One region of the Paenarthrobacter sp. 10L412 genome, then DNA from elsewhere that is predicted to be linked to it. Evidence: riboswitches for the same ligand, from Rfam matches in the RefSeq annotation. Region 1 holds a riboswitch; each other region holds the start of a gene.

What was found. Region 1 has a riboswitch for cyclic di-AMP ahead of AC1DD7_RS16805 (NlpC/P60 family protein). Riboswitches for the same ligand answer to the same signal wherever they lie in the genome.
Region 2: another riboswitch for cyclic di-AMP. It lies ahead of AC1DD7_RS07095 (aggregation-promoting factor C-terminal-like domain-containing protein); the one in region 1 lies ahead of AC1DD7_RS16805 (NlpC/P60 family protein).
Region 3: another riboswitch for cyclic di-AMP. It lies ahead of AC1DD7_RS14015 (hypothetical protein); the one in region 1 lies ahead of AC1DD7_RS16805 (NlpC/P60 family protein).
Region 4: another riboswitch for cyclic di-AMP. It lies ahead of AC1DD7_RS17305 (C40 family peptidase); the one in region 1 lies ahead of AC1DD7_RS16805 (NlpC/P60 family protein).

Annotation. Positions count from the first base shown of each region.
Region 1 is NZ_JBFTJT010000011.1:138,355-143,643, reverse strand. Features, by position in the region: gene AC1DD7_RS16820 (PEP/pyruvate-binding domain-containing protein) at 1-342, opposite strand, end outside; gene AC1DD7_RS16815 (universal stress protein) at 363-1,400, opposite strand; gene AC1DD7_RS16810 (FAD-binding protein) at 1,829-2,521, shown strand; gene AC1DD7_RS16805 (NlpC/P60 family protein) at 2,666-3,430, opposite strand; cyclic di-AMP (ydaO/yuaA leader) riboswitch at 3,434-3,602, opposite strand; gene AC1DD7_RS16800 (copper resistance CopC family protein) at 3,777-4,400, opposite strand; gene AC1DD7_RS16795 (NCS2 family permease) at 4,514-5,289, shown strand, end outside.
Region 2 is NZ_JBFTJT010000005.1:93,816-99,104, forward strand. Features, by position in the region: gene AC1DD7_RS07080 (winged helix-turn-helix domain-containing protein) at 1-450, opposite strand, end outside; gene AC1DD7_RS07085 (response regulator transcription factor) at 1,118-1,858, shown strand; gene AC1DD7_RS07090 (sensor histidine kinase) at 1,862-3,355, shown strand; cyclic di-AMP (ydaO/yuaA leader) riboswitch at 3,490-3,647, shown strand; gene AC1DD7_RS07095 (aggregation-promoting factor C-terminal-like domain-containing protein) at 3,653-4,468, shown strand; gene AC1DD7_RS07100 (MerR family transcriptional regulator) at 4,653-5,289, shown strand, end outside.
Region 3 is NZ_JBFTJT010000009.1:89,717-95,005, forward strand. Features, by position in the region: gene AC1DD7_RS14005 (PucR family transcriptional regulator) at 1-679, shown strand, start outside; gene AC1DD7_RS14010 (AEC family transporter) at 803-1,723, shown strand; gene AC1DD7_RS14015 (hypothetical protein) at 1,968-3,296, opposite strand; cyclic di-AMP (ydaO/yuaA leader) riboswitch at 3,299-3,449, opposite strand; gene AC1DD7_RS14020 (hypothetical protein) at 3,579-3,812, opposite strand; gene AC1DD7_RS14025 (ATP-dependent DNA ligase) at 3,860-4,927, shown strand; gene AC1DD7_RS14030 (DUF6480 family protein) at 5,052-5,289, opposite strand, start outside.
Region 4 is NZ_JBFTJT010000012.1:39,028-44,316, forward strand. Features, by position in the region: gene AC1DD7_RS17300 (M23 family metallopeptidase) at 1-815, shown strand, start outside; cyclic di-AMP (ydaO/yuaA leader) riboswitch at 961-1,124, shown strand; gene AC1DD7_RS17305 (C40 family peptidase) at 1,129-1,857, shown strand; gene AC1DD7_RS17310 (NlpC/P60 family protein) at 1,956-2,708, shown strand; gene AC1DD7_RS17315 (HNH endonuclease) at 2,938-3,438, shown strand; gene AC1DD7_RS17320 (NTP transferase domain-containing protein) at 3,481-4,383, shown strand; gene AC1DD7_RS17325 (molybdopterin molybdotransferase MoeA) at 4,380-5,289, shown strand, end outside.

The sequences.
Region 1 (5,289 bases):
GACGTCAGTGGGTACTCCGGCGTCGAGCACCAAGGACCGTGCCCGGGCGGCGAGGCTATTCAGTTCGTCAAGGTCAGACGCTCCGGCGTCCTGCAGAAGTGCAAAGATCTCCTCCATACCAATCGCTGAAACGGCGTATCGGTAGGCGGACGTTGTGAGGCAAAAGCCGGGCGGCACTGGAAGGCGGGCGGCATTCAGCTCGCCGAGATTGGCGGCCTTGCCACCGACCTCGGGGAGCATGTCCGCCCGGATATCCGCAATGTCCCGAATGAACACCGGGCCGCTTACATCCGGGCCACCACTGTTTTCCTGCCTATGCTTCCCAGGCTGCTGGTTATCCATGGACGGTGCGCGCCATGGTCCTAAGCCGCGCCGAGCATGGGTCCGAATTTGGGCCGATCTGCCAGCCGCGGGTCCTCTCGGTCCGGAACAACGAGGACAGGCCCCTTGGCGTGATGGAGCACGCCATCAGAGGTGGAACCAAGGAGCATGCCCGCGAAACCACCGCGGCCCCGCGTACCCAGGACAACCAGCTCCACGCCCCGGCTGGTCTCAACCAACACATCCACAGGTGAGCCGTCCCTCAGGTCCGTTTCCACAGACAGCTGCGGGAAGTGGCTGCGGAGCCAGGCGACGCCTGCGTCCAACTGGACTTTGATGTCCGCGAACAGGGCATCGCGGTCCAAAGGTGCTGGCACCCACGCCAAGGAGCCGCTGTACTGCGGAACTGCGCAAATGACGCGGAGCTTTGCCCCCATCCGCTGGGCTTGTTCGGCTGCCTCCAGGACAGCGACGCGGGCCTGCTCCGAACCGTCCACACCCACGGCGACGACGTTTTCCACCGTGCGTGGCCCGGCCTTGGCGTGTTCAGCCTTGATGTGCTTGTCCTCGGTGTTCTCGCCCAAGCGGTCGGCGCAGTACAGCGGGACCGTTACGGTGGGGCATTTGGCGTGGGCCGGCAACGCGCTGCTGACCGAGCCCAGGAGACGCCCGACGAAGCCGCCACGGCCACGGCTGCCGAAGACCAAGAGCGCAGCGTTCGCAGACAGGTCCAGGAGGACACCCGCGGCATCACCGTTCTCCACCGACGCATCGACGTCGAGGGTGTAGCTCGAGACCTTATCCATGGCCTGCTTGACGATTGCTTCCGCGCCCTCGCGGATCACGGAATCGTCCACAGTGGCGTATCCGCCGTCGAGGCCGGATGCTGCGAAGATGGGCACCGAATAGGCCGTGACTATATGCAGGGGGAGTTGGCGCCGTTCCGCCTCACGCGCAGCCCATACAAGGGCGCATTGACCATGCTCGGAACCGTCCACTCCAACGACGATTCCACCAGGCGCCACAGCCTGGTCCTCGCCGTCCTGTGGTTCTTCAATGTGTCTGCCGTGCTGGTCCATGGGGCCCGCCTCTCCACCTACTGCTTGATGTTCCGGCCATTCTGCCAGAGGTTCTCCGTACCGGTGTTCCCTTGCTGGTGTGCAACCAATAGCCGGGGCCGAAGAAACCCTCGGGGTTCTCCTTCCAATGCCCACTATTCTCGGTTGGCAATGCCGAATCAAGGCGACTATGGGCTATGTGGATAACGGTCCGGGCTCGGTTTTCGGCACGCTCACCGCCCTCCGGGTTGCGCTGCGGATGAACATCCAAAACACGCTGTCGCGGAGGCTATCCATGGCAGAAAAAGTTCGGTAGTGTTCGAGTCACCGAATGGCCGGCAAAAGTGTCCCAGGACACAATCCGGCCATTTATTTGCGGCCGCTTGGGGAACTCGGACGCGATCCCACGCGCTGCCGAAAGGCACACACGTCAAGGAGGAACCCAAGCAGTGTCACTCACTCCTGATTCCGTCACGGAACGGACTACCACCGTGGTGATCGGCACCGGCCTGTCCGGCTTGGCTGTTGCCAGCGAGCTCAGCCGCTATGGCGTAGGTTCCATCGTGCTGGATGGCTTTGGTACTTTGTCGACCACCGGACCAGCGGTCCACACGGGAATGCTCCAGCGGTGCGACGCAGCAGACCCCGCGGCAATGCAGGAACGCAACGAGATCCTGCGCCATTTGCGCAACTACGCAGCCAGCCATCACCTGGATGTCCGCACCACCACACGCGCTGTTCGTCTGGACTTCCTGGGTGGCGACTCGTCCTCGCAGCTTGGATACGGACCCGTCGCAAGCCTGAACACGGCCAGTCTGAGGGCTGGGCTAAGCGTCTATGGCCCCCTTGAATCCACCCCACGGCAATGGGCCGTGCATACGGCCAGCGGAGTTCTCCTGGCAGACCACATCGTGGTGACGCGCTGCGCCCAGAGCCAGTTACGCCGAATGCTTGCCGATCTGGGAATCGCCATAGGCCAGAACTTCGTGGCAGCCATGCGTGCCGTCGGGATGCACTTGGTGGGCGTTGGGGAACTTATTACACCCACGCCCAAGGAAGTACTACGGCAAGCCAAGGCAGTGGGGCAAGCGATCTCATCCAAAGTGGCCCTCCCGGCCGGGCCTGGCATCGCCCTTGCCTAGAACCCCTTGCCTGGAACCCTGGCTTGGAAACCGTTGAGCCAACCGAGGCCTGTTCCTAAAACGAACAAAAGTTAACTCTGAAGACCGGTACCTCCGAAGACATGAGTCCTCGAAGGCACCGGCCTTTGAGTTGGAGCGTGAAGCTTAGGCGCCAGCGCGTACGTACGTGATGGGGCCGGTTGCGGTGAGCCAGCTGATCGGGTGGATGCCCGTCTGGTTGCCGTTGATGCCACCGCTGATGGCCTGGCCGTTGCCGATGTAGATGGCTACGTGGCCGGACTGGACGATCATGTCACCGGGCTGGGGGTCGCTGACAACCTTGCCGTAGTTAAGGAACTGCATGGGTGCGAGGTCGCCAACCGGGATACCTGCGGAGCCGAGGGCCCGTTCCACCATGGCGGTGCAGTCCTGCATGATGCCGATCTGGGCGTAAGCCGAGGCGACCATAGCGGCGTTGACGCCACCAACAGCCGGAGCTGCAGCAGCAGGCGCGGCTGCCACCGGAGCGGTAGCCGTAGTGGTTACAGCGGCCTGGACGGTAGCCGTTGCGGCCTTGGCCACCGGAGCGGGAGCAACGGGAGCCGGCTTTTCAATAACGGGAGCCGCTACGGAAGCAACCGCGGGGCGCTCGAAGTTGATGGTGGCCGTGGATGCGGCCGTAACAACCTTGGTGGGACCCTCGGAGACGGTCTCGGCGACAGTAGCAGGGCTGGAGTCGCGCTGAACGGGGGTCTCTGCAGCGTGGGCAGCGATGGAACCCGTCAGGACGAGGCCTGAAGCTGCTGCGATGACAGCCGCTTGGCGACCTGCGCCGGATGCGTTGCTGGCAACAGCCTTGGAGATGGAGATGAACGGATTAGGACGTACGCTGTCCGCCTTACGACGGCCGCGAAGAATGCGTGAAGACATGAAAGAGCCTCTCCCGATGCCTGCGAGGTTAGCTGTCGGATTCGGATGGGAGTCACCCGGCCACTATCCCCCGCTGTGCAGCGGAAGCTTCGTGACTTCACCCCAAGGCGCGCTCTGAAAGCGGGCCAAAATGGGTTCCCCGTCTCTGCCGTAGGTTTGTCTGCGAACGGATTCCGGACTGCGGCAGAGCTAGGCAATCAGGCCGGAAATGCCCGTTACGTGGAACAGGCACAGGTACAACCGTACGGGAAGATCACTTCAAAGTCACATTTACGTAACGAGCAGTTCGTTTTTGGCGTGTCGCAGTGACCGTTTCGAGATCTTCGCAAGTATGTAGAAAACCCTGCTATTCCGGGGAATTTTCCCCATCCGCGTCGTTGGGAGCCGCTAGCTTCTTCCGGGCTGTAACAGCGAGGAAGATCACGAGACCGATCGCCACCACAGCGAGGCCAACGATGCTCCAGGGGAAGGGTTGGGAAGCTGCCGGAGCCGGCTCAGTATTTTCCGTACCGGGGGCTGCTGTTCCCGCCGTCGGAACAGCAGCCGAAGCCGAGGGGGAGGCGCCTGCTGAGCCGCTCGCCGTCGTCGTGCTTGTCCCGGAAACTGTGAACTTGAAGGTTCCCTCGATCGGGTGGGAGTCTGAACTGACCACGCGCCACACCACCGTGTATTCCCCGGCTGGAGCGCCCGGGCGCAGCTTCTGGACAGCCATGTTGTCGATGATTTCCACTGCGCCATCTGCCCAGTTTTCGCCCCCAGCGGTGACAGTCACGCCCGAACCGATGGCCAGTGGCCGGTTGTTGAACGTGATGGATACCGACGCCGGCACTTCAGCCACCCGGGCACCGTTTGCCGGAGTTGTTGATTCGGCGACGTCATGCGCGGAGGCCGGAGCGGCTCCCAGCAGCAACGCGGAAGCGAAAGCGAGAGCGGCTACGACGGCGGCCAGAAGCGGGCGGCTGGTACGCATGGGGCGGTTTCTCCTAGTGTTGGCTTCCTTACAGACTAGGCGAATCGTCCCAACGCCCCACATCAGCGGGCATAGGATTTGAGAGCAAACTCCCCCGATCCCCGGAGACCTTCATGCTTAAACAAGGTTCTGCAATCGACCGCTACTTCAAGATCTCCGAGCGCGGGTCCACATACTCGCGGGAAATACGTGGCGGCTTCGCGACCTTCTTCGCCATGAGCTACATCGTGGTGTTGAACCCGCTGATCCTCTCCGGGGCAGACTCAAGCGGGGCATCGCTCGGTTTCACGGCCGTAGCGGCAACCACTGCCTTCGTGGCGGGCATCCTCACCATCCTCATGGGCGCCTGGGCCAAGCACCCCTTCGCCGTGGCAACGGGCCTGGGAGTGAACGCATTCGTCGCCGTAACGGTTGCCTCCCACCCGGAGCTGACATGGCCGGACATGATGGGGCTGGTGGTGCTTTCGGGTGTCACCATGCTCATCCTGGTACTCACCGGATTCCGCACGGCCGTTTTCAGAGCCGTCCCGGAAGCCCTCAAGACGGCGATCGTGGTGGGCATTGGCCTCTTCATCGCCTTGATCGGACTGGTCAACGCAGGTTTTGTCCGACGTATCCCGGACGCCGCAGGCACCACGGTCCCGCTCGGCCTTGGCGTGGATGGCAAGCTGATGGGCTGGCCGACGTTGGTGTTCGCTGTCGGACTGGTCCTGACCATCGCGTTGGTGGTGCGAAAGGTCCGCGGCGCAATCCTGATCGGCATCGTGGTGTCCACCGCCCTGGCCGCCATCCTTGAATTCACGCTCCACATTGGCCCCAGCTTCGACGGAAAGAACGTCAACCCGCGCGGCTGGTCCCTGGTGGCTCCCACACTTTCCGAATGGGGCGC
Region 2 (5,289 bases), on a different contig from region 1:
TGCGGACCCGGGTGCCCCGGCCGGCGCTACGGCGACTGCAGCGTAGCTCTCAGCGCCGGTAACCAGGGACTGGGCGTACGCCCGGATTTCCTGGGCGAGCTTGGCAATGGAGGTGCCGGCCGCTGCTGCTGTCTCTTCGTCAATGCCCATGTAGAGCACGAAACCGCGGGCCACGTTGTCGTTGGCGACCGGGCGGAGGCGGTCAGACTGCGCAATGACGGGGGTAGGCGCCGTCATGGGTGCTGGCTCGTTGGTGGGAACTGCCCGCAACTGGCCATAGGAGTTGGGGTTGTAGCCCTGGGGCACGTAGCCGGGAGCCTGCTGGCCGTTGCCCTGGGTGGCGGGGGCGTACCCGGGGCGGTTGCCGAAGCCGGGGCGGAGCCCTGCGTTTGAAGCGGCCTTGTTGGCGTTTCGGACGGAGATGTGGACGTAACCGGATGCAACTGACATGGAGTGATTACCTCAAAAGTGAATAGCCGTCATCGCGGCTTCGAATGCTGGTTGTCCCCGCAATGAGTTTGGGGAAGGGCGCCCAACGCTGGGCTAGGGGGCGAATGCCTGAAACTTCTTTGGGGTGGAAAGTTAGGCTTGCATTCGACAACAGCGGGTCTCGTCGCCAGCGGGTGTGCTGGACCAGATTGCTGCGGCTGCAGGTGCTGTTGAGTTCTTGTTCACATTGGAAGTGTGCAACGTAACAATGGCAACACGCAAGTAACAAACGGCCAAACCGTCCACATTTTGAGACAAGAGGGTCTATTGTGCTGCAGATCACAATTCTTTCACCATGGAAAATGAACGTCATTTCATTCGGTCGCGATGAGAAATATTCGGCTTATGGTGAATTTTCTTCGGCAGATAGTGCATGATGCCCTTCCTGATTCCCATCAGGCGCAAAAGGACGGAATCTCAAGATCTGAAACACTTGCTGTCCAATCGCAAGCCACTCCAAGCTCGAATTTTTCCCTCAAAATCTGCTACACGCCGTAGAACCGACCAGTATGGACGCCACACTCCTGCGACACCTGCCACCGAACTCCCACGTGGCTAGTGTTGACCTCACAGCGTCCTCACAGGACCGGCAAAGCTTCGGCAAACCAGCAGAATGGAGAGTTGTCACATGGCATCCCCGCACTCCATGACGAACAACCTTCCCCAGCTTTCCCACCCGGACGGCTCCCCTATCCGCGCTTTGGTGGTGGACGACGAACCCAGCCTCTCCGAGCTCATGAGCATGGGCCTTCGCATGGCAGGCTGGTCCGTCGCGGTGGCGGCCGACGGACCAGAAGCTGTGAAGCTTGCCAAGGACTTCCGCCCTGACGTGCTGGTGCTGGACGTGATGCTTCCAGGATTCGACGGCGTCGAGGTCCTCAACCGGATCCGTACCTTCGCGCCGGAAGTGCCCGCGCTGTTCCTCACGGCCAAGGACGCTGTCCAGGATCGCATCGTAGGCCTTGCCGCCGGCGGGGACGACTACGTCACCAAGCCCTTCAGCATGGAGGAGGTCCTCCTGCGCCTGCACAGGCTTGTCCAACGTTCAGGCGTTGCCGCCATGGACACGGCGGAATTGGTGGTCGGCGATCTCACGCTCAACGTAGACACGCGGGAAGTTTCGCGCGCCGGCGAGGACATCCAGCTCACGGCAACGCAGTTTGAGCTGCTTCGTTACCTCATGGAAAACCCCAAGCGCGTAGTCAGCAAGGCACAGATCCTGGACCGCGTCTGGGACTATGACTTCGGCGGACAGGCCAACATCGTGGAACTGTACATTTCCTACCTGCGCAAGAAAATCGAAGCCAACCACCCGCCAATGATCCACACCATCCGTGGCGCCGGCTACGTCATCAAGCCTGCGGACTGAATCTTGTCCACCCCTTCAGGAGCAACCCGCAAGACCCAGCGGAACTGGCTCAATCCCTCCACCTGGCATCTGCGCACGCGGTTGGTCCTGGTGGCGATGGCGTTGTTGGTTGCCATTTGTGGCGCAGTTGGAGTGGTTAGCTACGCCTCCATGGACATGTACTTCAACAAACAACTCGACAAGCAGTTGGAGCAGGCGTCAAGCCGCGCGAATGACTTCGGCAGGCCGCCGTCGAACTTTCCCTCAAGCGGGCGGCCGGATCCGCTGGAGGCCCGCGGCCAAGGTGCCGGGACCCTCAACGCGAGGATCGATGGTTCCACCGTCATTAACTCGGGCCTGTTAAACGCAAACGGCCGTCGCGTCGCACTCTCGGCAGAAGACAAGCAGGTCCTGCTCTCACTCCCCCGCGACAACCGGCCTGTGGACCGTTCATTGTCCAACGGCGACTACCGGCTGGTGGCTGTTGAGACCACCTACGGCGACGTCATTGTGACGGGCTTGCCGTTGGCTGACAAGCAAAACGCCGAGGCCTCGCTGGTTTGGACCATGGTGTTTGTTTCCCTGGGCGGCCTGGTGCTGATCGGCCTCGCCGGTACCGTCATCATCCGCCGGACCATGCGCCCGCTGGAGCAACTCTCGGAGGTTGCAACCAAAGTATCGCGCCTTCCCCTCGACGCCGGTGAGGTGGCACTCGCGGTGCGCGTACCGCCGTCGGCCTCCCATCCTGGAACTGAAGTGGGCAGCGTTGGCCACGCTTTAAACCAAATGCTCAACAACGTTTCCAGGGCCCTGGAAGCCCGTCAGGAGAGCGAAACCAAGGTCAGGCAGTTTGTTGCCGATGCCTCCCACGAACTCCGGACGCCGCTGACCGCCATCCGCGGATACACGGAGCTGCTTCGTATGACGGAGAACTTCACGGATGACGGCAGGAAGTCGCTGGCACGGGTCCAGAGCCAGTCGGAACGCATGACCACGCTTGTGGAGGACCTGTTGCTGTTGGCGCGCCTGGACGAAGGCCAGCCGCTGAAGGTCACGGATGTGGACCTGACGCAGCTGGTGATCGAGACCGTCAGCGACGAAAAGGTGATGGCACCGGACCACATCTGGAAGCTCCAACTCCCTGACGAGCCCATTACGGTGCGCGGGGACGCAACCCAGCTGCATCAGGTGTTGGCCAATCTGCTCTCCAACGCCCGCAAGCACACCGATCCAGGTACCACGGTGCTCACAGGCGTCACGCTTTCCGCGGACGGTAGCGCGGTGGTCACGGTCACTGACAACGGGCCTGGTATTCCTCTTGGGTTCCAAGGCCGTATTTTCTCGCGTTTTGCCCGGGCTGACGCGGCGAGATCAGGCTCGGAAGGAACCTCCGGATTGGGCTTGTCAATCGTCGAATCCATCGTCCAGGCGCATGGCGGAAGTGTGGAAGTAACGTCCCAGCCGGGACGCACGGAATTCGCTCTTCGCTTCCCCACAGCTTCGAACGAACGAATATAACGAATCAGGCAACATGACGCGCCGTGAACGTGATCTCTGTTACCCAAATGTGACTTAAGCCGAAACCTCCTGTACCTTCGAAAGGGTGGGTCGCCCCTAACTGGCCCACACCCGGGATGCGCCGAGCTCTGCCACTTCCCGGAGTTCCGTTCTCATTCGAGGCAGAGACGGGGGACCCAGAGTCTCCGGGCACAGTACTTTCCTTGCCCTTGGGGTGAAGCCGCAGCTACGCGCGCGGCCGGATGACCTCATCCGAACCCGACAGCTAACTCCGCAGGCGCTGAGAGGTAATCACACATGTCTGAATTCAACGATCAGACGCGCCCTTCCGCGCGTCACCGTGACGAACACAATGCTCCCCTGACGAAGTCGCAAACCGTTCTGAAGAACGCTGCACGCCGCGGCAAGACCGGGCAACGAATGTCCGTTGTTGCAGGAGTCGTTGCCGCAGCATTGGGCGTCGCATCGCTCGGCCAAGCCGCAAACGCCGCATTCAATCTCCCCGAAACGAGCCAGGCGTCCGAGACGCAGGCTACCGCCCAGATCAGCAACAAATCAGCGGAAATCTCTGCTTCTTTGGATGCCGCTGCCAAGAAGGGCGCAGCCGACAGGGCTGCCGCAGACCAAGCTGCCGCAGCACAAGCAGCTGCTGCCGAGAAGGCTGCGGCCGAGAAAGCCGCCGCCGACCAGGCTGCTGCCGCACAGGCCGCCGCCGAGAAGGCTGCCGCTGATGCAGCCGCCAAGCAGGCTGCCGATGCCGCCGCCGCTGCAGCCGCGGCCGCTGCCGCAGCTCCCAAGGCCGTGGACGATCCCGCTGCTGCCAAGGCATACGCCGCCAGCATCCTCGCCAGCTACGGCTGGGGTCCGGGCGAAATGACTGCCTTGAACACCCTGTGGGAGAAGGAATCCAACTGGCGGACCACGGCGACCAACGCGTCCAGTGGTGCCTACGGAATCGTGCAGTCCCTGCCGGCTTCCAAGATGGCAACTGCCGGCGCTGACTGGGAGACCAACTACCAGACCCAGATCAAGTGGGGCCTGAACTACATCAAGGAACGCTACGGCTCCCCCTCGGCAGCCCTCGCCTTCCACCTGGCCAACAACTGGTACTAAGCCAACTCAATAGGCAGGTTTGAGCCCACCCCAGCGGGCTCAAACGTGCAGGGCCTGATTACCGCCCCGTTTTCCGCCGTCGCAGCAGTGATTACTGCAGCTAACGGCGGGAACCGGGGCGGTTTTCGCGTTCAGGTGACGACGACTTGCACCTGACGTTACGTCAGGACTTAGCGTTGTGCTCATGACGGGAACAAGAGGATCCGGACCGTGGAGCATCGGTGAGCTGGCCACAGCGTGTGGCGTCAGCGTGCGGACGCTCCACCACTACGACGAGATCGGGCTGCTGTCCGCAAGCCAAAGGACAGCGTCCGGTCATCGCCGGTATTCGGAGGCCGACCTGCGCCGGCTATACCGGATCAGATCGCTTCAGATGCTGGGCCTTCCGCTCGCGGCCATCGGCAAGGCGCTGCAAACGCCGGAGGATGATCTGGAGTCCTTTCGAGGCCTCCTCCAACAGCAGCTGGTCCATGTGCAGGAGCACGCCCGGCAACTCCAAGCGCTCCAAAACCGTTTGGGCGAGCTGTTGTCACGCATGGACGGACGCGCCATGCCCACCCCTGAACAATTCATGTCAACGTTGGAGATGATTACCGTGCTCGAAAACAACTTCACAGCCGAACAACGCCAGCAACTCGCGGACAAGCGGGAAGAACTCGGCGCAGAAAAAGTCGAAGCCGCCAAGCAGCGGTGGGCTGCCCTTGTGGAAGAAGGACTGGCACACGTCCAAGCCAAGACGCCCGTCACCGACCCCTCCGTCCAGGAATGGGTACGCTCATGGGACGGCATCGGTTCAATGTTCCACTCCAGTGAGGACACCA
Region 3 (5,289 bases), on a different contig from region 1:
GACTATCCTGGACGCGGATGGTGGCGGGACCGACGTCGACCCCATTGCTGCAACGCTAACCCACCGGACAGCAGCGTTGCAGTCCACCATTGGTGTCAACGCCGCGTTATTCAGTGCTGGCACGGAGACTCATTCCGTTGTCCTGTTCCGGGAATCCGGTGGCCGGGCGGATCACGCCCAGGTCCTGGTGCACTATCAATTGGAGCTCGCCAAGCGGGCGGGCCGCACGGTGGACCGGGTGATCCTGGGCATCAGCGAGCCGTTCCAGGTCATACGGCAATTGGCAGGCGCCTACAGGCAATCGAAAGTGGCAGCACAGGCCGCAGCCGTGGATCCGCCCCTCGGGGAACTGGTGGAGAGCCGGGCGGTGGGCGTTTATCAACTCTTCGATCGTCTTCAGGCGCCGGGCGGCTGGGATGATACGGGCTCGGTTCATTTCCGCACCTTGGAGGACCAGGATAAGAACGGCGAACTCCTGCCTGTGCTGGAACTGCTCTATGACAACGACAGCTCAGTGCAGGATGTGGCAGCGAAACTTCATCTGCACAGGAGCAGCATCTACAACCGCCTCGGCCGGATCCGCCAACTCATCGGAGCTGATCCGTTGAGCGGTGGCATCCGGCTTGAGTTGCATGCTGCACTGAAGGCCCAGCGGTGGGCCTCGCGGCCCCGGATCTAGCGGGTGCCGTGCCGGCGAGTCGCCAGGTGCCATGGAAAGCGTGTGGGGAACGGGCAAAGTGGACAGTCGCTCAGACGTCCCCTACGCTGAGAAAGCGGTTTCTCAACAATTCTTAGGAGCACGGTGGGCGGCGTTGTCTCGGGGATCCTCATCGTCGCTTCCGTCATTGCAGTGGGCTATTTTGCCGCCCGCTACAAAGTGCTGGCCCCTGATGTCCAAAGCGCACTGACACGAACGGCCTTTTACATCACCAATCCTGCGCTGCTCTTCACGGTGGTAGGTGGAAGCGATATCCGTGCCGCGCTGGGGGTCGACGCCCCTCTGGCACTCCTGTCAGCAGCCGTTATAGGCCTTCTCTATTGTTTGTTGAGCTTCGTGTTCTTCCGGCGGCCGGTCGCCGAAACGGCAGTTGGTGCCATGGCCAGTAGTTACGCCAACGCGAACAACATTGGCATTCCTGTCTCGTTGTATGCAGTGGGCACGGCGCAGCACGTTGCTCCGGTCCTTCTGGTTCAACTCCTGATCATGGCACCCTTCTACCTCAGCGTCCTGGGCGTGGCAGGCGGCACAAAAATCTCGTGGAAACGGATGCTTTTGCAGCCCTTCTCCAATCCCATGATTATCGCCTCGGGCCTGGGGGTGGTGATGGCTCTGACGGGGTGGGATGCGCCGGAGCTCGTCCAGAAACCCATTGATATGCTGGCCGGCGCTGCCGTCCCCATGGTTCTGCTGGCTTTTGGCATGTCGCTGGCAGGCAAGGCGCCCCTCCAAAAAGGCGATGGCCGCGTGGGGACCGTGGTGGCAACCACTTTGAAGGTGGCGGGCATGCCCGTGGTGGTCTGGGTGCTGGGGCGCTTTGTGTTCGGCCTGGAGGGGCAACACCTCTTGGCCAGCGTCATCATGGCCGCACTTCCAACCGCCCAGAACGTCTTCCTTTTCGCTTCCCCCTACGGACGCGGAATGACAATGGCCAGGGACGTCATCCTGTGCACAACCGTGCTTTGCATAGTGGCGTTGGTTGTGGTGGCGTGGCTGCTTGGGTAGAAGCGATTCATACCAGGAACAAGCGACGCGCGGAACAGAAGAGGCAGGCACCCGGTAGGTGCCTGCCTCATCTCGTTGCAGTGATTTCTCGCTGCAGTGATTCTTGATGCCGTGATTCCCTAGGCTCGTCGCAGCCGCTGGCAGCTCCAGCGGCCTATCCGATGACGGAAGGTGGCAGTGCGGCTGCTGCTGCAGTACCGGCCGTGCCATCCGACATGCTTGCTGGTCCTGGGAAGTTGCGTGCTCACTTCAAGATCCCTGTGGCGCCGTCGAGTATGCCGTCCAGATCCAGTGCTGAACCGTTGGACGGCGTGGTGCTGGGGCTCCCGGTCGGCTTTGGCTTTGGCGCCGGAGTCTGTGTTGGAGTAGGCGCCGGAGTGACGGTGGGCGTCGGCGTCGTCGTGGCAGGTGGGGTGGTAACCGTGTCCGACGGAACCGGGCTCGGGGCCGGCTGGGTTGGGACAGGAGTTGTCACGCCCGGAACAGGAACAACGGCCGACGGGGCTGACGAAGGGACCCAAACAGGATCCGCGAGTGAAACTTGCGGAGTCGGAAGTGACGACGACGACCCCTGAGCCGGTGCCTCTTCCGACGACTGCGTTGCAACAGTTGCCGGCTGTCCGGCCGCGCTGGTGGCCGACGAAGCGGATGCAGTGGAGTTGGACGAGCTGGGCGCAGGGGCGGCCGAAGTTGACTGCCTGCTGTCGCCACCTGACTTTGCGTCACTGGCTTCCTGGGTCGGTGTTTCCTTCCCAAAGAAGGGAAGCTCGAAGGCCTGGCTCATGGTGCCAACGGTCAATACCAAGCCCAATGCTCCAGCGACGACTGCCATGCGCTGGCCCATTGTCTTGACCGAGGCGGCCTTTGTGAGGACGGCGTGTGGTTCGTGGCTGAAGGACGACGCTCCGAAAGCAGGGGCGACGCCTGCCGAGGACTGGACGGCCGTTGTCACGGAAGGGGCTGTTCCGCTCTCCGATTCTTGGGCGCGCATGGCTTTCCGGCTTGCGAGGCCAGCGGAGGCGGTCGCGGCCGCGGCGAGCTGGGCAGGGCTCTTCGCCTGAACGATCGGGATGGCAGCCGTGGCGGGTTCCGGTTCGTGCGCGGCGGGGGTGGGTGCAGCAGCGGGCGTGGGCGCCTGAACGATCGGGATGGCGGCGGTAGCGGGCTCTGGATTCGTAGCCGATTCGGGAGTGACCGGTTCGGGCGCCTGAACAGTTGGAATCGCAGCAGTTGCCGGCTCCAGAGGAGCAGAAACTACCGCAGCAGAATCCGCCGGAGCAGAGTCCGCCGGTGCTGTTTCTGCTGGAGCAGTTTTAGCGGGAGCTGTCTCAGCAGAAATAACTGCCTGGGCTGCCCGTTCACGCTCTGCCGCGCGAGCGGCCGCGCGCGTGGTGGGTGCCGCAGGGGCGGGAGTGGAAGCAGTGGCGGGTTCCGGCGTCGTGCCTGTTAAACCTGCTTCTGCTTCTGGCGTGCTGATGGAGGATCCGCTGGGTTGGGCCCGACGGCGTCCGGTTGGCTGGGTACGCTCGCGCGCTATTTGGGCGCGGCGCGGCTGATCCATGGTTGGGGACATGGTGGTTGCCTCTCAACGCCTGCGAGGTTAGCTGTCGGGTTCGGACGAGGCCGTCCGGCCGCACATGGCGGCTTCACCCCAAGGGCCCATGAAAAATCAGGCCCGGGAACTCTGGGTCCCCCGTCTCTGCCGCGAGTCTGGCGGATCCCGGTTTGCGGCAGAGCTCGGCGTCAACCCGGAAGCGGCCCAGCGGAGATACGGGTCGCTCTTAGACCGTACATGAGCGCCATAGTAAAGTCACATTAATGTAACGGGCGGGACGCCTTCCGGCGCGAAGGTCCGTTAGGACTTAGGCTCCGGGGCCGGAGCCGGAGCTGGCAGCTCGTGCTGGATCCTTTGGACTTGGTGTGCGTAATGGGTCTCGGGTCGGAAAATTTCGTCCGCCACACCCAGCATCCCACCCGTGGCGCCGCGCCGGACTCTCCCCTTGCCGTTCTGGCGGGAGACCCAGAACCAAAGGGCCGCAATGAGGGCAGGCGCTGCCAGTACCGCCACTAGAACGGCCAAGATATCCATCGCCCAAGACTAGCTTCCGCCGCGAGCGGCAGGTAGAACATAGTCGTATGGACCTCCCAGTGATGCCGCCCATTTCGCCCATGCTTGCCAAGTCCGTTCCTTCGATCCCTGATGTGGGCCACTTTGAGCCCAAGTGGGACGGGTTCAGGACCATCGTTTTCAAAGACGGGGATGAGATCATCCTGGGCAGCCGCAACGAACGTCCCATGACACGGTATTTCCCTGAACTGGTGGAAGCCCTGAAGAAGAACCTCCCGGACAAATGCGTGATCGACGGCGAGATCGTCCTCATAGCTGACAACAGGCTCGACTTCGAGGGCCTTCAACAGCGCATCCATCCTGCCGATAGCCGGGTGCGGATGCTTGCCGAGAGCACCCCGTCCTCCTTCATCGGATTCGACATCCTCGGCCTGGGCGGGGAGAACCTCATGGACAAGCCGTTTTCCGAGCGTCGAGCCGCCTTGGAGAAGGCACTGGCCAAGGCTGAGGCGCCTGTTTACGTAACGCCGGCGGTGACCGAACTCGACCAAGCACAAGAGTGGTTCGTGCAGCTGGAAGGCGCTGGGCTCGACGGCATACTTTCCAAACCACTCGGGGGGACGTACCAGCCGAACAAGCGGGTTATGTTCAAAACCAAGCACGAACGGACCGCGGACTGCGTGGTAGCTGGATTCCGCTGGCACAAGACGGGAAAGGTTGTCGGGTCGATGCTGCTTGGGCTGTATAACGACGCCGGTCAGCTGCAGCACGTGGGGGTGGTGGCCTCATTTTCCATGGCCAAGCGCGAAAGCTTGGTGGCCGAACTTGAGCCGTACCAGACGGAATTCAGCGAACATCCTTGGGGTCAGTGGGCCGACCAAGGAGATGCCGCAGCTACGGGTTCCCGAATGCCGGGTGCGCAGAGCCGGTGGAGCGCAGGCAAGGACTTCTCCTTTGTTCCCCTCCGGCCGGAGCTCGTCATCGAGGTTGCCTATGACTACATGGAAGGCGAGCGGTTCCGGCACACCACCCAGTTTCGTCGGTGGCGGCCGGACCGGACTCCGGAGAGTTGCACCTACTCGCAACTGGAGGAGCCAGCTGATTATGACCTGGGGGAGATCCTGAGGCTGCCGTAGCCTTTGTTGCTCCTCAGATGTGGTTCTACGTTGTTGAGCCGCTGTTACGTTGTTGGACCGCTGTTAAGTTGTTGCCCAACCACTTATTAGCGGCTTGGCAACGTATTAGCGGCTTCGGGACGAGCTACTCTTCGTGCCCCTGGTCGCTGCTCATGCTGTCCTCTGCAGGCGGGGTTTCGCCGGGGGGTACGCCACCACCAGGCTCCAGTCCCGTGACGTTGCCGTCCAGGGGATCGGGGTTGGCGGAAGCTGCAGGATCGTTGTCTTCGTCCTGGCGCATGTCTGGATCTGTGTGGACATCGTCCGGGTCGCCAGCGGTGTCGCCCGCCGTGTCGCCTGGCTCGGCTGCGCCAGAGGCGCCG
Region 4 (5,289 bases), on a different contig from region 1:
TCAGGGGCCGCCGCCGCGCGTCCGGCCCCGCTGCTGAGCTGCGGCCAGCCCGCGCCGCAATGGAGATCCGGCCACGCGACACCCCGCGTCAGGTGCGCCGCCGTAAGAGCCCGTTGCGCCAGGTAGCCGACTTCGCCGCAGCCAGTGGTGTCGGGCAGAAGGCCGGTGTCGCGCTTGCCGCCACCGGACTTGCCCTGACTGTAGGCCTGCCTGCCACAAGCCCCGTCATGGCCACGTCCGAGTCCGGCCAGGCCGAGGCGGCCCTCTCCGTGCCCGGTGGCAGCCAACCGGAAGTTTCTGCAGCAGCCTCTGCCAAAATCGATTTCAGTCGCGCAGCCGTCGCTACCGCCGCTGATCCTGACGGCAAACTCAAGCAGTTGCTGAGCGCCCAGTCAGCGGGGAGCATCCAGCGCGCCTCCTCACTTGGCACCTTGGGAAGTCCGCTGGACAAGCTGGTCACGGCATCGCCGTTTGGCTACCGTGTCAGCCCCCTTACCGGCGGCACCGGCGACTTCCACCGTGGCCAGGACTTCGTGGCCCAGTGCGGAACCGCCGTTCACGCCGCAGCCGCAGGCAAGGTCACATTCGCCGGGTGGCATGAGTACGGCGGAGGCAACCGCGTCGTGATTGATCACGGCAACGGCCTCGAGACCACGTACAACCACCTGTCGTCCTTCAACGTCAAAGTGGGACAGACTGTCAGCCGCGGCGATACCGTCGCGCTGAGTGGCACCACAGGAGCATCTACCGGCTGCCACCTCCACTTCGAGGTCCAGGTAAACGGCGAAGTCGTAGATCCCATGGGCTGGCTCTGAGCCAGTTGATGGTTGTCTATCGCATTCATGACACGCCCCGTGACCTGAATGTGACATTCACGAACATCTGTTGTACCGTCTAAAGCGCATCGGCTTTTTAGGGGGCCGATGCACTTGAGTGGATTGCCTAGCTCTGCCACCACTCGAGGTCCGTTCGCAAAAATCGTCTGGCAGGGGCGGGGGAACCAATTTTGGTCTTCGAGTCAGAAGACCTTGGGGTTAAGTCGCAAAAGCTTCCTTGAAGCCGCGCGGCCGGATGACTCCCATCCGAATCCGACAGCTCACCTCGCAGGCATTGGGAGAGGCTACCTTCGTGTCATCACGCACTACCCCTGCGCGCCACCGCGCCGAATTGGTTCGCACGAACCCGTTGAACACCCTTTCCAAGGCTGTCTCAACCAATGCAGGCACCGTAGGCCGCCAAGCCGCCGTTCTGGCCGCAGCCTCGGGGCTCGTTCTCAGCGTTGGACTTCCGGCCCAGGCCGCTGACACCGACGTCTCCAAGTCGGAATCCTCCAGCACCCAGCAGTTGGTCGCCACCGCAGTTGTTACCGCGGAGCCCACCGCAACCGTTTCCTTCGAGAGCCCCGTTGTGGCTACCAAGGAAGCTCCCAAGGTTCAGCGGGCCTCCCAGCGCACGGCAACCGAAGACCAAGCGAACGGCACCCTCGCTGCCCTGTCCTCCAAGGCCAAGGATGCCGCTTCAAGCGCGGCAGCCTCAGGACTTGCAGCAATTGCCTACACGGGCATCGGCCACCCCTACGTTTGGGGCGGCACTTCCCCCAACGGCTGGGACTGCTCCGGATTTACCCAGTGGGTTTACGCCCAGGCCGGCATCAGCATCCCCCGCGTCAATGCCTGGACGGTCATGACGCCCACCAGCACGCCTGCCCCTGGCGACCTCGTCGTGCAGAACGGCGGAGCCCACGTGGGCATCTACGTCGGTAACGGCATGATGATCAGCGCTTTGAACCCCAGCCAGGGCACGCTCCTGCACTCCGCGGCCTCCACCGGCACGTCCTCGTTCTACACCCTCCGCTAGAAAATCCCATTCGGGGTAAGCCAGCATGCCCCCCAAGTGCTGGCAGCCCATAACCCGCGTGCGACCCCACCGTGCGCGGATACGAAAAGAGAGTAATCATGACCAGTGCAAACAAGGTTGCACGGCATAGAGCTGAGGCCCCCAAGACCAGCTCACTTGCCGTCATTGCAAAGGCTGTCAGCGACAACGCCGGTGGCGTTGGCCGTCAGGCAGCAGTGATCGCAGCTGCATCGGGCCTTGTCCTGGCCAGCGGCGTTGCTGCAAATGCTGCGGACACCAACGTCCAGCGCGAATCTACTTCTGCGTCCACCCTTGATGTGCAGTCGGTTGCCCAGGCCACCATTGCTGCCGATTCCAGCGTCGCCATCTCCTACGAGCGCCCTGTGGTCAAGACTGTGGAAGCCCCGGCTCCCGTCGTCGAGAAGGCACCTGTCAAGGAAGCTCCGGCTGCTGGCGGCACCGCTACTTTGGCGGTCAACACTGATGCGTCCGCGGCCAAGGCGCCTGCTGCATCCAGCGGCCTCGGTGCGGCTATCGCTGCAGCGGCCTACGCACAGCTCGGCGTCACGCAGGACTGCACCATGCTGGTGACCAACTCGCTGGCCGCCGTCGGTATTCACTTCCACGATTGGCCGGCCGGCTACCTCTCCCTCGGCCGCACGGTCAGTGCAGCTGAAGCCCAGCCCGGCGACCTCGCTTACTATGCCAACGGTGGCTACGGCGGAATGGCACACATCGCTGTTTACGTCGGCAACGGCATGGCAGTCCACGGCGGATGGAACGGATCCACCACGGCACTGTTCAGCGTGAACGTTGGCTCCGGCCCGGTTTTCATCCGCGTCAACGGCTGATCAAATACTCCACGGAACACCCCGCAGGCTCAGGCCGGCGGGGTGTTCTGCTTTAACCACGGGGTGTCCCGCACATGAACTTTCGCCAACACCACAGGCGAAACGGCGGAAAAATTCGTTGATATGGCATATAAGTGCTTACCCTTGTGTTGTCGATCCACAGCCCGTACAAGCAGAGGGCAGCCGGCCCTCGTGCCCCTGACGGGTGCGGCCGTGAAGAGGTACGTGCATGCGCACACTCGTTCTGAATGCTGGATATGAACCGCTGGCGGTAGTAACCTTCCGCCGGGCGCTGGTCCTTGTGCTGACTGGAAAAGCTAGCGTGGTGGCCGAAGGCGACGAGCCTGTCGTCGGGCCACAGGAGATTCTCGGGAGACCATCCGTGATTCTTCTCAATCGCTACATCCGGCCCCGGTACAACAGGATCACTGCCGTGAGCCGCCGCGGGGTACTCCGCCGCGACGGCCATCGCTGCGCCTATTGCGGGAAAACAGCCCACACCATAGACCACGTCCACCCCAAATCCAGGGGCGGCGCGGATTCCTGGGAAAACCTGGTTGCGGCGTGTTTGAAATGCAACAACGCCAAGAGTGACCACACGCTCGCCGAGATGGGTTGGAAACTTCGTTTCAAACCTGGCGTGCCCACAGGAACCATGTGGCAGATCAAAGAACTCGAGAAACCTGCGCCGGACTGGGACCCGTTCCTGTTGCCGGAATCCGCCGCCTGATCGATTTCTGTTGGGCTCCCGCCGTCCGGGTAATCTGGGCGGATGGAGTTCAACGCTGTGATTCTGGCGGGTGGCAGGGCCACCCGCCTCGGTGGCGTGCCCAAGCCCGGACTAACGTTCGACGGCGCCAGCCTCCTTGCGCATGCCGTGCAGGCGGCACGGGGTGCTTCAGTTGTGGTGGTGGTTGGTCCTGACACCTCTGGTATCGGCGGCGTCCTGCCGGATGGAGTTCTTAGCGCCCGGGAGGAGCCGGCCTTTGCTGGCCCTGCCGCCGCGATTGCTGCTGGTCTGGCGGCTTTTCACCAGAATGGGCAGCCAGCGCCGTGGACGCTCGTCCTGGCATGCGACATGCCGCACGCCTCCAGGGGCATTGCGCCCCTCTGGGAAGGATTGCGTGCCCATCCTGAAGTGGAAGGTGCCATGGCCGTCTCAGCCGACGGCCGGCAACAGCCCCTCCTGGGGGTCTACAGCACCACCGCTTTGGAAAGGGAAGTTGCCGTAGCTTCGGCAGCTTCGGGGTTAACGAACTCTTCAGTGTTCCGGCTGCTTGCTAGGCTGAACCTGCTGGCCGTTACTGTCCCCGATGGGTCTACCGATGATGTGGACACGTGGGAGGACGCTGCGGCCCTGGGCATACACAACGAGCAGGAGGCGGACATGAAGAGCCAGGAAGAGACGCTCGAGGATTGGTGCCGCACACTGCTGCAGGCCTTTGAGCTTGAGGGCGTTGAAGTGGACATCAATGAAGTCCTCTCGGTGGCAGGAGTTGCAGCCCACTCCGTGGTGCGGCCTGCGGCGCCCCTGACTACGTTCATCGCCGGTTACGCTGCCGGTATGGCCAGGGGGATCGGACAAGCGGCGGACGACACCGCCATGAGCGCTGCCCTTGACCTGGCCCGCCAGGTTGCCAAGCAATACCTGGAGCCCGGGACTGAGGCGGAATGACCGAGGCCCCCGGACAGGGCCACCACCACGCGGCACACACATGGCATGAGGCCCGGCAACGTGCCTTTGAGGTCGCTGCTCCCATCCCGCCAAGCCCAGTGCCATTGAAGGCTGCCTTGGGAAGGACACTTGCCTCGGATGCAGTGGCCATTCAGGACATGCCGCACTATGCGTCCTCCGCAATGGACGGCTGGGCCGTCAACGGAACGGGCCCATGGATTCTTGTTGAGCCCGGCCACAGACTTGCTCCCCACCAGGCCAGTCCCATCGTCACCGGAGGACTCATTCCGCCAGGCGCCAAGGCTGTTCTGCGCAGCGAAAGTGGCGTTATCACCACGGACGACGACGGTCTTCCGATCCTTGCGCTTGGCGGGTCCGCGAAGCCGGGGGAGCCACGCAATGGCCAGCACATCCGCAAAGCTGCCGAGGAAGCTGCCGAAGGGGACGTGCTGCTCAAAGCCGGCACCATCCTGAATCCTGCGCACATTGCCTTGGCTGCCCTGGCCGGTCTGGATGAATTGGAAGTCCTGGGGAAACCTTTGGTGCGGTTTCTCCTGACGGGGTCGGAAGTGGTGACGCAAGGCGTCCCCGTGCCAGGCAAGGTCCGGGATACCTTTGGCCCTCAGCTCGGCGCCGTCGTCGAACTCCTGGGTGGCATCGCAGGAGAGCAACTTAAGGTAGGCGACAACTACGACGACTGGCTTGCGGCTTTGCAGGACACCGAGCCTGAACCCGCGTCACCATTTGCCGCAGCGGAGCCGCCGGCCGACGTCGTGATTACTACGGGCGGGACCGGACGCTCAGGGACGGACCATTTCAGGAGGGCCGTAGCTGAACTGGGCGGCCGGCTGCTGATCGATGGCATTGCCATGCGCCCCGGGCACCCGGCCGTGTTGGCGGAGCTTC